DNA from 2 places in the Hydrotalea lipotrueae genome. Region 2 is predicted to be linked to the other one. Evidence: riboswitches for the same ligand, from Rfam matches in the RefSeq annotation. Region 2 holds a riboswitch; the other holds the start of a gene.
The links. A riboswitch is a leader RNA that binds a small molecule or an ion and turns the genes downstream of it on or off. The one in region 2 is predicted to bind cobalamin.
Positions count from the first base shown of each region.

Region 1: it holds a riboswitch for cobalamin, as region 2 does, so the genes downstream of both, metE (5-methyltetrahydropteroyltriglutamate--homocysteine S-methyltransferase) here and JK139_RS11045 (TonB-dependent receptor plug domain-containing protein) in region 2, are expected to answer to the same signal.

Region 1 covers NZ_JAESDL010000033.1:7,092-12,169, reverse strand. Annotated here, with positions in the region: gene JK139_RS14315 (hypothetical protein) at 1-175, shown strand, start outside; gene JK139_RS14310 (hypothetical protein) at 255-440, opposite strand; gene metE (5-methyltetrahydropteroyltriglutamate--homocysteine S-methyltransferase) at 580-2,907, opposite strand; cobalamin riboswitch at 3,082-3,272, opposite strand; gene JK139_RS14300 (DUF3050 domain-containing protein) at 3,610-4,419, opposite strand.
Region 2 covers NZ_JAESDL010000018.1:29,085-34,162, forward strand. Annotated here, with positions in the region: gene JK139_RS11035 (ABC transporter substrate-binding protein) at 1-277, opposite strand, end outside; gene JK139_RS11040 (DUF6580 family putative transport protein) at 329-934, opposite strand; gene JK139_RS11045 (TonB-dependent receptor plug domain-containing protein) at 950-2,884, opposite strand; cobalamin riboswitch at 3,018-3,208, opposite strand; partial or broken gene JK139_RS15895 (TMEM175 family protein) at 3,365-3,525, shown strand; gene JK139_RS15550 (hypothetical protein) at 3,617-3,898, shown strand; gene JK139_RS11055 (APC family permease) at 4,091-5,078, shown strand, end outside.

The DNA.
Region 1 (5,078 bases), on a different contig from region 2:
ACTAAATTCATCGTATGTTGGGTTTGTAGGTGGTGTATGTTTATATCTTTTTATGATTAATATAGATATATCATATCAAAGGGGTTTTACAAGTATTTATAATAATTCAAATGTTGTATTAAGTGGATTCTTAGTTAGACTGGGTTTTAACTTATCGAGAAGAAAATTTAATTAGTTGTATACACCTATCCTATATACAGGCAGTTTGCACCTATATTTTTCTATAGGTGAAGCAGGATGTAAAATGACTACATTTACAATTTCAACAATCCTTCCCTTACTGTATCGGCCATAGCGTTACTGTGTCTGTATGCTGCCTTTTCTGTAATACCTATATTGATGGGCATTGTGTTAGTGTGGCCATAAGTTGCATAAAAATAGGCACAGGTATAGCCACAGCACATTAATGCTTTTGATTGATGCATGTTAGTGTACTGCACAAAAAGCGAAAAATTTAAAACAACTCATACAATCATATAAACAAATAGCAGTATCAATTGACTATGATAAATAATATTTAATTATTTAATAAGTTATAATTAGGTAATTACAGTATGCAATTACCTAATTATCAAATTATCAATTTTTAGGTTGATGGACAGATAATCGCAACTCTTTTGCAGCATTTACCATTTCTACCAATGCTTTTTTTGTTTCATCCCAATGCCTTGTTTTCAGACCGCAATCAGGATTTACCCATAGTTTTTCAGCAGGTATAAACGCTTTTGCTTTTTCCATTAATGCTATCATTTCTGCTTTAGAAGGAACCCTTGGCGAATGAATGTCATAAACACCGGGACCAATTTCGTTGGGATATTTAAAATCGGCAAAAGCATCCAGCAATTCCATTTGTGAACGACTGCATTCAATTGTAATCACATCGGCATCCATGTCGGCAATATTTTGAATGATGTCGTTAAATTCAGAATAGCACATATGTGTATGAATTTGTGTTTCATCATGTACACCACTTGCCGATATTCGGAATGCTCCAACAGCCCATTGTAAATATTCCTGCCAATTTTCTTTTCGTAATGGTAACCCTTCACGAATGGCTGGTTCATCTATCTGTATAATTTTTATACCTGCTTTTTCCATATCCATTACTTCATCACGGATGGCAAAAGCAATCTGTTTACAGGTTTCACTGCGTGGTTGATCATTACGAACAAAACTCCATTGCAAAATAGTAACAGGGCCTGTAAGCATTCCTTTAACACATTTTTGGGTTAACGATTGAGCGTAAGAAGTCCACCGCAATGTCATTGGTGCAGGGCGGCTTACATCGCCATAAATAATTGGTGGCTTTACACAACGGCTGCCATAGCTTTGTACCCAGCCGTCTTGGGTAAATGCAAATCCGTTTAATCGTTCACCAAAGTATTCCACCATATCATTGCGTTCAAATTCTCCATGCACCAATACATCAATACCCATTGCTTCCTGCCAACGGATGGCCTCTGATATTTCTTTTGCAACTAAATCATCGTATTGCTCTTGTGTAATTTCGCCTTTTTTAAGCTTAGTCCTCCAACTTCTTACCTCGGCAGTTTGTGGAAATGAACCGATAGTAGTAGTGGGGAACATGGGTAATTGCAAGGCTTTACGTTGCTTAATTTTTCTCAAAGAAAAATCATTGAAGCGCTGTGTATCTTTTTCAGTAATAGCAGCAACACGTTGTTTTACGCTCTGATTGTGAATAAGAGTTGATATTTTCCTACTTTGATGTGCCTCCATATTTTCCTGCAATTTTAAAATTGCATCTGCCTGATGTTCCTTATTTGCCAATTGTTTCAGCGTTACCACTTCGTCAATTTTTTGTTTTGCAAAGGCAAGCCACTGTTTAATTTCAGGTTTTAATGTTTTATTGTTTGTTTCTAATTCCAGATCGCAAGGTGAATGGATTAATGAACAAGAAGGAGCAATCCAAATCCTTTCTACTCCAATTATTTTAACTGCTTTATCAATTAATGCAAGCGACTGCTGAAAATCATTTTTCCAAATGTTTCTGCCATCCACTAAGCCTAATGAAAGATTGGTTTTTGTTTTCACAAAATCAGTTGCTAAGATATCGTCTAACTGTGATGGGCAGCGTACCAAATCAAGATGTATTGTTTGCACAGGAAGGCTTAATACGGTTTGTAGATTTTGCCCATAACATTCAAAATAGCTTGTTAAAATTATATGAAGGCCGGGTAATTTATTCTTTATTTTCTGATATGTTTTTACAATAATTTGTTGTTCTGATTGGCTCAAGTCAAGTGCTAAACAAGGTTCATCAAATTGGATATAGTGGGCATTAGCATCATCTAATTTTTTCAATATTTCCAAATAAACAGGCAACAGTCTTTCGATGAGTTCAAGCCTGTGAAAGCCTTCTTCTTTTTCCTTACCCAAAAGTAAGTAAGATACTGGCCCCAGTAGTACAGGCTTTGCCTGAATACCATTTGCTTTTGCTTCTAAAAACTCATTTAACACTTTATTTGAATATAAAGTAAATTTTTGAGTGGCAGTAAATTCAGGAACAATGTAATGGTAGTTGGTATCGAACCACTTAGTCATTTCCATGGCAGTAACATCATAGCCATCTTTTTGGTACCCTCTTGCCATTGCAAAAAGCAAATCAATGTCTGGCAATTGTTTTGTTTCCATCAATGAATGATACCTTTCCGGAATTGCTCCAACCATTAAGCTGATATCCAATACATGGTCGTAAAAAGAAAAGTCATTGCAAGGTATCAGGTCAATACCTAATTCTTTTTGTAATTGCCAGTTTTGCTGGCGAATGGTTTTACCTGTTTGCAGTAATTGCTGTACAGGAATTTTGCCCGACCAATATTGCTCGGAAGCTTTTTTGAGTTCACGTTGGCTGCCTATCCTCGGGTAGCCTAAGTTGTGTGTTTGCATTTTTTGATGCTTTTAAAATGATGAAATCAGTTTAAAGCTCTTTTGCTAAACCTCATAATGTTTTGTAGAAGAAGTGAAAGAAATGGTATGCACACAATGAATCCTGCAAGAGTCAATAATCCTGCAAAATAATGGGCACATCAATTCTGACTGTCTGCTTCATTCCACGAAAGCATTGTCAACACGGTAAAGGCAGGTCTCCTGACTTGTAACATTTTTACCGTCCTTCCCATCTCGCTCAAGGCAAAACAGTGGATACACAAGGGTAAAAATTTAACGTTACTTACAGTTGCGGGACAGTTTGTGATTTGCACACAATTCCCTATTAATTTACGTTAAGTAAAACCTTTTCCGTTTGATGAAGAAATGTAGTAAAGAACTATTTGAATACAAATATATTATAACTTTCTATTAAAATTTCATCTCTGCAATTTTACCCTAAATCAAATCAAGCCATACATGTGTTATCGATTAGCCTTTCTTTTGTTTTTTTTGTCAACTTTAGTATTATTGTTCCTACTATTGTGACTATATAACACAAAACTTTTATTTAGGGTTTTATCCTTTTAACAGCAATTGAATATAACATTCATTCCGAAATCAATACCTTTAAAAATGAATGGTTGGTAATATTAACGGTTATCACGATAGCAAACCATTATTTATTATTTATGTCTGAAGCATTTCAGCTTACCTGCACCATTATTCTGCTTTTACAACGTTTAAGCTGGCAGTTGTTGTTGGTGCTATTATTTGTTTATAAACACCATCCCACAGGCTTATACGCTTTTGTAAAGAGGTAATAATTGCCTGTTCTGCTTCTTTCCAACGTTGTTCATCAGTACCACATAAGTTTGTTGTCATTTGCAGGGCAAGCTGGCTATGGTGGTTGCCGTCAACTTCAATGTGCTTTTCCAGATAATATTTGAAAATTGAGATACTTTGTGGAAAGTTTTTATGTATATCATTAACCATTGAAACAAACATCCCCGGAATTAAATCTTCGCGCCCAAATGTAAAGATGGCTGATTGCAAATAATCTTTTTGGCTGTTAATGATTTCAAATGTAAAGTCAACAAATTCACGTGCTGCTGACGGCACCTCAGCTGCTGCAAATGCAGTAACCATATTACCGGTATTTTTTAACACGCGGATAAATGTTTCCATTGGCTTAGTATCGGCGCCACATTGCTGCATGGCATCCAAATAAAGTTCAAAATGACTTTTTCTATGGCCAAAACTATCCATATCAGACTCTTCCCCCACTACTATTTCATTGATAAGGTATCTTGTATCAGCAGCACCTTTGGGAAACCAGGGGATGGCAGTACAGGTTAAATTATTTTGTAATGTCTTTAATAATGACATGAAGTCCCAAACAGCAAAAACATGATATTGCATAAAAACCTTCAGGTCATCCGTATTCCTAATGGCTGCATATACTTTATGCTGCATGATTTGTTGTCTGTAAGGCTCTATTGCCTTTTTTATATGCGCTATTGATTCGTTCATCTTTTAAATGTATTAATTTTATTAATTATTTAAATTAAGTATGCATTGTTTTTTTTGAAGCATGCAAAGTAATGAACAAATCATCTGCACAAAAATTTAATTAAGAGTAGGTAGATAAGAAAAAGCTATCAATCAATTGATACGCCCATGCTGCAATAAAGATGATAGTAAACTTAAGTTGATTGTTGGTTCCTATTAGGCCAACAGCACACAAATAATTATGTAGGCAAAATTTCTTTCATTTATTTTGATGAATCTACAATTAATGATAGACAAATTCAAAAATGACATCACTATTTTTTATCAAATAATTTTTCTGCATTTTTCTGCGAGTTCAGCGGGAAAAAAATCTTCCGCAGATAGCGCTGATGGATCAATCATTTACATTTTAATCCAACTCCCTGCCTTTTGCGCCTATACTTTGCGGGCTTTGCGTGAAAAAATAAACCACAACGGTAACAGAGGATTACACAGAAAATTTTTTACTTATTTTTAAAATCAACCTATTCTGTAGTTCATCTGCGGATTCATCGGAAAAATCATCTCCCGCAGATAAAGCTGATTTACGCTGATGAGAGTTGGTTCATTGTCATTTCTATGCATTGCTGAATGCATTTATTTTATTCTTTGAAAAAAATGCCGATATCCGTCCGATACCG
Region 2 (5,078 bases):
AAACATCCTGTGTAAAAATAATATCGGGTTCTATTTGTTGGAGTAAATCTTCATCCACATAATACAAGCTTTTTCCCGATGCTTTCGCAGCAGAAAAAATAGTATCAATTTCAGTGCTGCTTAAATGGTTGTCTTCTAAAACACAGCGAACCACTTTGGGTTTTTGAGAAAGGGCAGGTTCAGGACATTCGAAGGTAATACCATAGAGCATATGGTCGAGGCCCATATCATATATCATTTGTGTGGCGGCCGGCAAAAAGGAAACAATTTTTAGCATAGTATGGGTTTAAGAAAAAACAGGGCTACTGCAGCAAGCCCTGTACGTTTATTATTTTGAAACCGCATGCACTGATAAGGCCGGATATTTTTTTTGCAGCCATTCAAAACTGCCGTAAAAAATGGCGCCGTATACAATATTGGCTACCAGCATATTCCTTAAAAAGGGTAAAGCCTGAACATAACATTGAACAAACCCATCCCAATTGCGCTGTAAGCGTTGGCCGTTTCTGATATCTAATCCACCAAACCACCAAACGGGTAAGTCTGTAATAATCCAGTGTGCCAGTGCAGCCGCAAATGCCGCGGTGATTACCGTACTCATTTTTACATGCTTAATCAATGTGCCTATTAAAACAATTACTGCAAATGCAAGATAAGTGTATATCCATCCTTTGTACAGCAACCCGTTACCGTAACCTGCATAAATGGTATGCATCATTATCACATCACTAAAAAAAAGAGCACCTAAAGGAAATGCATATTTTTTCCAGGGCTGATTGAAATAAGTACCACCAAATAGCCCCATGGCACCAATGGGCGTAAAATTGGCCAAAGGCGATAGGGTACTGCCGGCATTCCAAATACGCAAAGCAGCGGCTAATAAAATAAACAACAATACAATTGCTGTTGCCGGATTGAATTTTTGAATAGACATAACGATTGTTTTAATTTAAAAGTTAAAATAAGCCCCTGTCATCATATTAAAGCGTTTGCTGTTATAGCCTACAATATCAAAATATTGTTGGTCGGTAATATTGTTGAGCGAAGTAAACAGGCGAATTTGTTTGTTAACCCGGTAGCTGATAAAACAGTCAACAGTATAATAAGCGGGCTGTAAATCAGGTCCAATATCATAAGGCCCTTTTAAACGAGTACCTACGTATTTAAAGGCCGGTGCAATGGTAAAGCCTTTTACGGGCGAAAGGGTAAGTACACTGTTCATCACAAAATTAGGACGTCGGAACAGGTTGTTTACACTAACACCATTTTGAATGCCATGCCCGTCAATATAGGTAAGATTATTACTCCAGGTGCCAATTGTACCAATTTGTGTATTGCTTTCTACTTCAAAGCCATAGTCGTGTTGTTGGTCGCGATTGATGTAGTAGCTGTTGTAATTGGCATCGGTATAAAAAATAATCAGGTTTTTGGTATCTCTTTTAAATGCAGCAAGGCGCAGGCTCATTTTTTTATCTGTGCTTTGGGTTTGGAGTCCAATTTCATAAGTAGTACTGCTTTCAGGTTTTAAATTTTTGTTGCCATAAGCGCTATACAATTGATACAACGAAGGAATATTATAGCCTGATGAAATGTTAATAAATAACTTGGTATTTTCATCAATTACAAATGAGGGATTAAGGGTATAAGTTGCATTGTTACCATAAATGGAATGGTGGTTAACGCGGCCACCGGCTTCAAAATTAAACCCATGAATATTCAGCAACAGCAAAGAGGCATACGCCGAAAGCTGGTTAACATTGGCGCTGTCTTGTCCCAGTTCAGAAGTGTAGGGTCCGTAAGGTCCGGTACTAAAATAGCTTTGGCTGGTGTTTTGATGTTGGTACTGAATACCCGAAACCAGGCGAATATGTTTTTGGAAACGGATACTGCCAAAGGTTTCTAACGTAGTGGTATTGCCGTTATATTGCTGGTTCGAATAATTGTAATAAGGGCTCGAAACATAAGTGCTGTCGTTTACATAATGGCGGTTGGTTTGCTGGTAACTTCCCTGTAAAATCCAGTTTACTTTTTTGTGTTGAAAATCTAATGCCAGTCCACCCAAATTATTTTTATTGTTAAGGGTATAATCTTTTTCATCGGTAAAAGCACCGGCAGGTAAATCGGTTTGGTAATGGCTAAAATTGCCAAACGCTTTTGCTGTTAATGAAGGCGAAAAATGGTAACGGGTTTCAGCCATTACGCTGCTTTGCTCAAAACCATCTTTTTTAAAGTTCTGCTTACCCGTACTATCATAAGCAGCAGGGAAACCGGCGCTTTTAATGTAGTTGTACTGCACCAAATAATCCCATTTTTTAAGCGAGCCGCTAATGCCGGCACCACTATTGAAAGTGTTATAAGTGCCATAAGATGCGTTGGCATTCAGGGCCATTTTCTTTTTGGCTTCTTTTTTTAGAAAAATTTGAATAACACCTGCAACGGCATTGCTGCCCCATAAAGTACTTTGTCCGCCTTTCAGAATTTCAATACGTTCTACCTGGTCTAAAGGAATATTATTCAGGTCGAATGAATTGTTGATTTGTGAGGGGTCGTACACCGGCACTCCGTCAATCACAATTAACATATTGCCTCCAGAAGCACCACGGAAGTACAAATCTAAATTAGTACCCAATGCATTGTTGCTGCCATTAATAAAAAAACCTGCCTGTGTATTCAACAATGCAGCTAAACTGCTGCCTGCATGGTTTTGAATGGTTTTTTGATCAATTACGGTTACAATTTTACCCGTTTCTGATTCTTTAATAGGTGTTTTAGAAGCGGTTACTACCACCTCGTTTAACTGGCGGGTGGCCATAGAGTCTTGTTGTGCAAAAGCTGCATAGCCCAAAGCTATGGATGTAAGAAGGAGCGTTAATTTTTTGCTCATTGTTGATTGTTTTTAAAATGAAACAATGAGCTTTCAGGAAAACAAAAAAACGGAGAAATATAATCGACTGCTGCAGACAGTCTTTTACATTCCATGCTTTTCACCCGAAAGCCGTGAATGACAAACTCATTTTTCAATGAGGCTGTATCTGGCAGGTCTTCTGGCTTGGGGCTTTAGCACCTTCCCATTCCGTTTTAGGAACAGTGGTTGTTATCGCTTTCTCTTTTACTGAGGCCCTTACAGCTACGGGGATAGCACCGGAATTACACCGGTTTCCCTTTTAATCCTTCTATCACAATGCATACCGTTGAAAGAATGGCTTGCAATGCAATAAAAAGAACCAAATACAAGGCAAAAATAGTAATTGCTTTGAATTGTACATTTTTTATTTAATTTCATTTTTTCACCGAATGATTCACCATGGGAAAAGGAAGATTGGAAGCTTTTAGCGATGGCGTAATAGCCATAATTATTACCATAATGGTGTTAGAGTTTAAAGTGCCACATACTGCTACATTTAGTGCATTACAAGCAATATGGCCGGTATTGCTAAGTTATATTTGAGTTTTATTTATATTGGAATTTACTGGAGTAACCACCACCATTTATTTAATGCAAAGTGTTGCGCTTGTAAACGGTAAAATATTATTGAAAATTTGTATTTGTTTTTTTGGTTGTCATTGGTACCATTTGTGTCGGGATGGATGGTGAAATCATTTTGAAAGTTTACCGGTGGTATTGTATGGCTTTGTGTTATTAATGAATGCCATTGCTTACTTTATTTTGGTTCGTACGTTAATTGCATTGCATGGAAAAGAGGCTGCTTTAGCTGCAGTCATAAACAATGATGTTAAGGGAAAAGTTTCAGTTTATATTTATATTATTGCCATTGCAGTTGGATTTTGGAATGCCTGGGTGGCTTTGTTTTTATATGGGGTAGTAGCTGTTATTTGGATTGTGCCGGACAGGCGTATTGAAAAAAGAATCATCTCAACTTCTAAACCAATATATTGAGCTGTTTTTTGAACAGATATGTGCCATTGCTTATTGCCGGAAAATGATGCTTTATGTTCAATTCATGGGTCGGTTTTTAGGGTGGTATCTATCCTGCTATTTATGCATGGATAGAAAGTGGCCTATAGAATGAACAGCTTTTTCTGTGTTTCATTGATTTCTTTACTATATTGAGTGCCATACTTTAGCAACATGCAGGGAAAACAACAACTGAATTTGTTTAGCTTTACCATGATTGTAGTAGGGCTGGTAATTGGAATGGGTATTTTCAGAACCGCCGCTACTTCTGCCAAGGATGCCATTACGCCATCTGTTTATTTTACTGCATGGATATTGGGTGGATTGATAGCTTTTTGTGGTGCTTTAACATATGCGGAAATAGGTAGCCGTTACCCGGTTACCGGCGGGTATTATAAAATATTTTCAGTAGCCTATCATCCTAGTATTGCCTTTGCCATTAACTGTATCATTTTAATCAGCAATGCTGCATCACTAAGTGGCGTTGCATTAATAGGAAGTGGTTATATTACAAAATTGTTTCCCGGTCATCAGTGGACGGATATTGATAAAGCCATTATCAGTGCCGGGGCTATTTTAGTGTTTTATGGTATTAATTTAATGGGTTTGCGTATGAGTGCAAAGGCTCAAAATATTTTAATGCTAATTAAAATAGGAATGATAGTGGTACTCATTGCGGCCTTGTTTTTTCCATATCATCAGGCAGTAGCAACAGCAAGTGTTATGGCTGATAGCACTCCACATATGAGCTGGATTCAAAGTTTAGGGATTAGTCTCATAGCTGTATCGTTTACTTATGGAGGCTATCAGCAAACCATCAATTTTGGTAATGAAATCAACAAGCCGGCCCAAAATATGCCCCGTGGTATTTTTATGGGCATTACCATCATTATTGTATTGTACTTATTGGTAAACCTGAGTTATTATCGGGTTATCGGTTTTCATCAGATGAAAAATGAAACAGAAATTGCTTATGTGTTAATTCAAAATGTATTTGGCATTCGAGGTGCTGAAATTTTTTCATTCTTTTTGTTTGTGGGTGTTCTTTCTTATGTAAATGCCTTATTGCTTAGCAATCCAAGAGTCATGTATGCAATGAGTGATGAAGGTTCATTGCCTAAAGCATTTGCTGTTCAAAATAATAAAAATCAGGTGTTAACTG